Regions from separate parts of the Neobacillus canaveralius genome, predicted to be linked through region 1. Evidence: riboswitches for the same ligand, from Rfam matches in the RefSeq annotation. Region 1 holds a riboswitch; each other region holds the start of a gene.
What was found. Region 1 has a riboswitch for lysine ahead of ABC255_RS00715 (transporter substrate-binding domain-containing protein). Riboswitches for the same ligand answer to the same signal wherever they lie in the genome.
Positions count from the first base shown of each region.

Region 1 (2,270 bases):
TGTCTAGATCTATTCCCTTGTTAACCTATATATCCATTTGTACAATTAGTATAATAGGACTGCAGCTTCCCTCGGTTATCCTTGATGTGGCTGGTGTTATTTCAAAAGCTAATATGCCGTTATCACTTGTATTGCTCGGAATCTACCTGGACTTTTCTTTGGATAAAAGTTATTTCAATAAAATACTAAAATACTTGACCTTAAGATATGCTGTAGGTTTAAGCGTAGGACTCTTTTCGTTCTTTGTTCTACCTTTTGACAATATGTTTAGATACACAATCCTGTTAGCCCTTATTTTGCCTATGTCATTCTCAGCTTTAGTTTACGCAGTTCAGTTTAATTATGATAAGAAATTGATTGGGACAGTCTCAAACTTAACGATTCTAATTAGTTTTGTTTTATTGTGGGGCATTGGGAATCTGTTATTGTAAAAAAGTAATTATTGTAAATTTTGGATAATTAAAAGGGTGTTGAAGCTTATGATTTACTTAAATATCATATGTTTCAATATTGTTCAGTCAAATTGTCAGTAAAATACAAGTTGACGTATTTCGACAATATGATGTAGTATATTAATATAATTTAATAAGACCTCACTTTTTTTCAGTGAGGTAGAGGCGCGATATTTAACAGTCTTTAGTGGAGTTTGAGAAGCAATGATACTAAGGAGAAGGAAATGTCGCCGAAGTTTGTAATATTCTCTGTATTACATGCTGGGTCTGTAGTTAAGAACTGCAGGACTGTCTCAATAAACTCACCGGTTTATTGGGTTGTGCTATCTCATTTGGGATAAAAGAGGGGACTTTAGGTAACTGTGCATATTGCGGCCTGAGTTTATCTCAGGCCGTTTTTTGTTTTTAGTAAACTATTAAAAAAACAGGAGGAGAGACATCATGAAAAACAAGTTAACGATTATTATAGTTTTGTTTATTTCAACACTTCTTTTATTAACAGGATGTGGGACAAGTAAAAGTTCGGGTTCCGGATCATCAGAGGATAATACTTTTACGGTAGGACTTGAAGCTGGATATGCTCCTTTTAACTGGACTCAAAACGATGATTCCAACGGTGGGGTTAAAATTGGTGGCTCTGCAGAGTATGCAGGCGGATATGACGTGGAAATTGCTAAAAAAGTTGCTGAAGGTTTAGGTAAAGAATTAGTGATCGTCAAAACAGAGTGGGATGGCCTTGTACCAGCTTTAACATCAGGTAAAATTGACGCAATTATTGCAGGTATGTCACCAACAGCAGAACGTAAAGAAACAATTGATTTTTCGGATAACTACTATACATCCAATTTAGTGATGGTCGTGAAAAAAGGCAGCAAGTATGAAGGTGCTACATCTATCCAGGATTTCAAAGGAGCAAAAGTTACAGCTCAATTAAATACATTCCACTATTCCGTGATTGATCAAATTGAAGGAGTAGATAAGAAAACGGCGATGGATAACTTCCCAGCAATGAGAGTAGCGCTTGAATCAGGAATGATTGACGGATACGTTTCAGAGCGTCCGGAGGGTGTTAGTGCATCAGCGGCAAATGATAACTATGTAATGGTTGAATTTGAAGAAGGATTTAAAACATCAGCAGATGATACTGCAATTGCTGTCGGTCTTGAAAAAGGCAGTGACCTTACCAAGAAAATCAATGAAATTTTAGCAGGTATCTCAGAAGAGGAACGTACAGGCATTATGGATACAGCTATTAAGAATCAACCAGCAGCAAAATAATTTTAAGGAAGCCGGCTGTATGTACCTATTACAGTCGGTTTTATACAGTAAAGGAGGATAAAAGATGAGTCTTGAGTGGGTCGTTAAAATAATTTCAGAAAACTGGCCTATGTTCCTTCGTGGTGCTGGATTAACACTTTTGATTGCTCTGGTTGGGACGGTTTTAGGGGCAATAATTGGATTAATAGCGGGGGTAATTCGCACAATTCCGGTACCTGAACGTGGAGCGAAAAAAGTATTTTTAAAAGTAATTAATGTAATCCTTTCTATCTATATTGAATTCTTCCGTGGAACACCGATGATTGTACAAGCGATGGTTATTTATTATGGTTCTGCGTTAGCATTTGGTATCGATATGAATGTGTTTGTAGCGGCGATTATTGTTGTATCGATTAACACGGGAGCTTATATGGCGGAAATTGTTCGTGGCGGGATTGTTTCGATTGATAAGGGACAGTTCGAAGCAGCTCATGCGATCGGTATGACTCATATCCAAACAATGTGGAACGTGGTTTTACCACAGGTCATTCGCAATATTCT
Region 1 is NZ_JBDFLL010000001.1:140,924-143,193, forward strand. It holds gene ABC255_RS00710 (AEC family transporter) at 1-431, shown strand, start outside; lysine riboswitch at 605-786, shown strand; gene ABC255_RS00715 (transporter substrate-binding domain-containing protein) at 894-1,730, shown strand; gene ABC255_RS00720 (amino acid ABC transporter permease) at 1,795-2,270, shown strand, end outside.

Region 2 (2,270 bases), 1.3 Mb from region 1:
ATTGAGTCTTTCGATAATTCTAATATTCAAGGGACAGATCCTGTATCTGCGATGGTAGTCTTCATCGACGGGAAGCCAAATAAGCGTGAATACCGTAAGTATAAGATTAAATCGGTTAAGGGTCCTGATGATTATGAATCGATGCGAGAAGTAACAAGAAGAAGGTATTCTAGGGCGTTAAAAGAGGAACTGCCGCTGCCGGACCTTATTATTATTGATGGTGGAAAAGGACATGTGGAGTCTGTTAGAGATGTCCTCGAAAACGAGCTTGGCTTGGATATTCCATTGGCTGGTTTGGTGAAGGATGATAAGCACAAGACTTCGCAGCTTTTATATGGCAATCCCCTTCAAATTATCCCGCTTGGAAGAAACAGCCAAGAGTTTTATTTATTACAAAGAATTCAGGATGAGGTTCACCGGTTTGCGATTACCTTTCATCGTCAAACCCGTGGGAAAAGTGCGTTTCAATCGCTGTTGGACGATATTCCAGGTGTCGGTGAAAAACGTAAAAAGCAGCTTTTAAAGGAATTTGGTTCCGTTAAGAAAATGAAGGAAGCCACATTTGAAGAGTTTAGAGCCATCGGAATTCCAGCTCCTGTGGCGGAGGAATTAATTAAAAAACTTCAATTATAGTGATTGTCAGAAAAATGCCACTATGCTATAATGAGTGGAAATTATATTACTATCACTTTTTAATACTAAAGTGAAGGTAGAGGTGCGAGCTTCAATAGTAGTGATTCGGAGAAGTATGAGCTTCCGCGATGAATCATGAAAGGGGATGGTCGCCGAAGTGAAGAAAGACTCATTTCTTTCTTTGCTGGTCTGAGCATTTAATAAATGCCGGATTGTCAAGACAATTGTCTTGGAGAGCTATCTTACATTGTAGACGCAGAATTTTTTTGTGTATTCAAGCAATGAGATGCCTTCTCATTGCTTTTTATTTTTTTTGCGGGGAAAACTATAATGATAGCTAAACCTATAACTGAAAGCAGGGGAAAAGATGGGTTTAATTGTACAAAAATTTGGTGGTACTTCGGTTGGAAGTGTAGAGAGAATTTTAAACGTTGCAGCGCGCGTTAAATCTGAAACTGATCAGGGGAATCAGGTTGTTGTGGTTGTCTCCGCAATGGGGAAATCAACGGATCAACTGGTAAATCTTGCGAAGGAAATTTCTGGACAGCCCAATAAACGGGATATGGATATGCTTTTAAGCACGGGAGAACAGGTAACAATTTCGTTATTGTCCATGGCTTTAAATGAGCAAAATCTTCCTGCTGTATCGTTTACTGGCTGGCAGGCAGGAATTGTTACAGAGCCAGTTCATGGTAATGCTCGTATTACTACGATAAATACAGAATCTGTAAAGAATCAGCTTGCTGACGGTAAAGTGGTAATTGTCGCAGGTTTCCAAGGGATTACAGAAACTGGGGAGATTACGACTCTTGGTAGAGGCGGCTCCGATACGACAGCGGTAGCACTAGCTGCAGCACTAAACGCCGATAAGTGTGATATTTATACAGATGTAACAGGTGTTTTCACCACTGACCCAAGATATGTGAAGAGTGCACGTAAATTACAGTCCGTTTCTTATGATGAAATGCTCGAGCTGGCTAATTTAGGTGCAGGAGTACTGCATCCAAGAGCAGTAGAATTTGCGAAAAACTATCAAGTTAAACTTGAGGTTCGCTCAAGTATGGAGAGAGTAGAAGGAACAGTAATTGAGGAGGAAGCATCAATGGAACAAAACCTTGTAGTCCGTGGAGTGGCATTTGAAGATGAAATCACAAAGGTAAGTGTGTTAGGTCTTGCCAATTCTTTAACCAGTTTATCAACCATTTTTACAACCTTAGCTGAGAACCATTTGAACGTGGATATTATTGTTCAAAGCACAACAGAGGCAGAAACAGCAAATCTTGCATTCTCCATTAAAACGCAGGACCTTATGGAGACATTAAATGTCCTTGAAAATAGCAAAGATGTTCTGAACTACGAACAGCTTGACGCTGAAAACAAACTGGCAAAGGTATCAATCGTTGGATCAGGGATGATCTCAAACCCTGGAGTTGCAGCGAAGATGTTTGAAGTATTAGCGGAAAACGAGATTCAAATTAAAATGGTCAGCACCTCAGAAATTAAAGTTTCAGCAGTAGTCGAAGAAAAACACATGCTCAAAGCAGTAGAATTACTGCATCAAGCATTTGGCCTTTCTGCAGACAGCCAATAATTAGAAAAAGCTTTCATCGGGATCTCCTGATGAAAGCTTTTCTACA
Region 2 is NZ_JBDFLL010000001.1:1,445,777-1,448,046, forward strand. It holds gene uvrC (excinuclease ABC subunit UvrC) at 1-633, shown strand, start outside; lysine riboswitch at 703-881, shown strand; gene ABC255_RS07080 (aspartate kinase) at 1,001-2,224, shown strand.
Region 2: it holds a riboswitch for lysine, as region 1 does, so the genes downstream of both, ABC255_RS07080 (aspartate kinase) here and ABC255_RS00715 (transporter substrate-binding domain-containing protein) in region 1, are expected to answer to the same signal.

Region 3 (2,270 bases), 5.3 Mb from region 1:
AGGATGTAAGAAAAACATTACGAGATGTCTATTCAAAAGGGAAACGAGTATTAAATACGTTCTCCTATACCGGTGTGTTTTCAGTGTTTGCCGCTTTAGGTGGAGCAGCGAAAACGACCAGTGTTGACCTCGCAAATCGAAGCAAAAGTAAAACGATTGAGCAATTTAAAGTGAATGGAATTGATGCGGAAACTCACGATATCATCGTGGAGGATGTATTCAAATACTTCAAATATGCAGTGAAAAAGGGTCTGCTGTTTGATGTCGTGATTCTTGATCCTCCAAGCTTTGCAAGATCAAAAAAGTTTGTCTTCAGCGCCGAAAAGGATTATAAAAACCTACTAAAAGAAGCAATTTCCATCACAGAGGATAACGGAATCATCCTCGCGTCAACAAATGCCAGCTCCTTTGGCATGGACAAATTTAAAGGATTCATTGATACCGCCTTTAAGGAATCCAATAAACGCTATAAACTAATGGAAGAATTTTCACTCCCTGAAGACTTCAGAACCAATAAACACTATCCAGAATCCGACTACCTAAAAGTAGTCTTCATTAAAAAGATAAAATAAAGTTCCAGCCCATAGGAATTTACTGTCCACGCCACACGGACAGTGTCCACGAGTGGTGACAGGCACCTTTGCTCTTGAATTTTATAGAATTTTCTGGTATATTAATTAATAATTAAATATTTTCTTACTTCATTACCTTTTGAAGTGAGGATAGAGGCGCAAAGACCATAAGTACGCAATTGGAGGATAGTGAGGTCCTATGATGATTGTGGAAAGGGGAATTTGCCGAAGCGGATAGAAACTCATTTGTCTAGACCGCTGGTTCTGCTATTGAATAAATACAGAACTGTCATATAGGTGACTATATGGAGGGCTATCTTACGCAACGGAACGATTTTTGATTATGTTTCTACTGCAGCAGCGAGCCTTCGTTGCTGCTTTTTTGCGATTACTTTTGATTGACCTGAACTACCTCTAATTTTTCTTAAAAATTATGTAAAGGGTGAGCATGATGAATTTTGGCCAAGTTTTAACAGCTATGGTGACGCCATTTGATCAACATGGAGAGATTGACTATAACGCAACTAAAACACTAGTAAATTACTTAATTGCTAATGGTACTGATGGATTAGTAGTTGCAGGAACCACTGGAGAATCTCCGACATTAACAACAGAGGAAAAAATAGCGTTATTTAAATTCGTCGTCGAAGTTGCAGCCGGCAGGGTTCCTGTCATTGCTGGAACAGGCTCAAATAACACGAGAGCTTCTATCAGCTTAACGAAACAGGCAGAAGAAGCAGGCGTTGATGGAATTATGCTTGTAGCTCCATATTATAATAAGCCATCTCAAGAAGGATTATTTCAGCACTTTAAAGCCATTGCGGAAGCTACTTCGTTACCAGTAATGCTTTATAATATTCCCGGACGCTGTGCCGTAAACATCTCTGTTGAGACCATTGTCCGCCTCTCTGAAATTAGTAGTAATATTGTGGCAGTAAAAGAAGCAAGCGGCAATCTAGATGCGATGACAGAAATCATTAGCCGTACTCCAGATACATTCACTTTGTACAGCGGGGATGATGGACTAACCCTACCAGTTCTAGCAATCGGCGGTGCAGGTGTTGTTTCCGTTGCTTCGCATGTCATTGGCAATCAAATGCAGGAAATGGTCACACTGTTTAAAAACGGGCGCGTCCAAGAAGCAGCCGTTTTACATCGCAGCCTTCTTCCAATTATGAAAGCATTATTTATGGCACCAAACCCTACTCCTGTAAAGGCCGCATTAAATATACAAGGTGTCCAGGTTGGAGATGTCCGCCTGCCAATGATTCCTTTAAATGATGATGAAAAAAGTGCGCTGCAAGAAGTCCTGCCAATCGACTCGTTGGTATAATCTGATTGTCATTCCTGCCCCTCTGTGGGGCAGGTTTTTTTTTCTAAAAATTAATACTCAAATATTACCATTCGCCTTATAATCCCTATTCCTATGGTTTGGAATTAATTGCGTCAGGATAAACTAATAGTTAGGTAAAAATTGGAATAGGGGGAGAAAATCAGATGACTAATATTCATAATGAGCGTTTGAACTTCTTAGGACGAAATCTTTTGTCGGGTTGTTTACTAGGGATCGGTTTTGTCGCTTTTATCGATGAGGCTGTTTTCCACCAGATCCTCCACTGGCATCATTTTTATGATAAATCTACCCCTGATATTGGACTGGTATCTGATGGAGTTTTTCACGCATTTAGCTGGTTCTCA
Region 3 is NZ_JBDFLL010000001.1:5,483,442-5,485,711, forward strand. It holds gene ABC255_RS26850 (class I SAM-dependent rRNA methyltransferase) at 1-572, shown strand, start outside; lysine riboswitch at 716-896, shown strand; gene dapA (4-hydroxy-tetrahydrodipicolinate synthase) at 1,024-1,905, shown strand; gene ABC255_RS26860 (DUF2243 domain-containing protein) at 2,070-2,270, shown strand, end outside.
Region 3: it holds a riboswitch for lysine, as region 1 does, so the genes downstream of both, dapA (4-hydroxy-tetrahydrodipicolinate synthase) here and ABC255_RS00715 (transporter substrate-binding domain-containing protein) in region 1, are expected to answer to the same signal.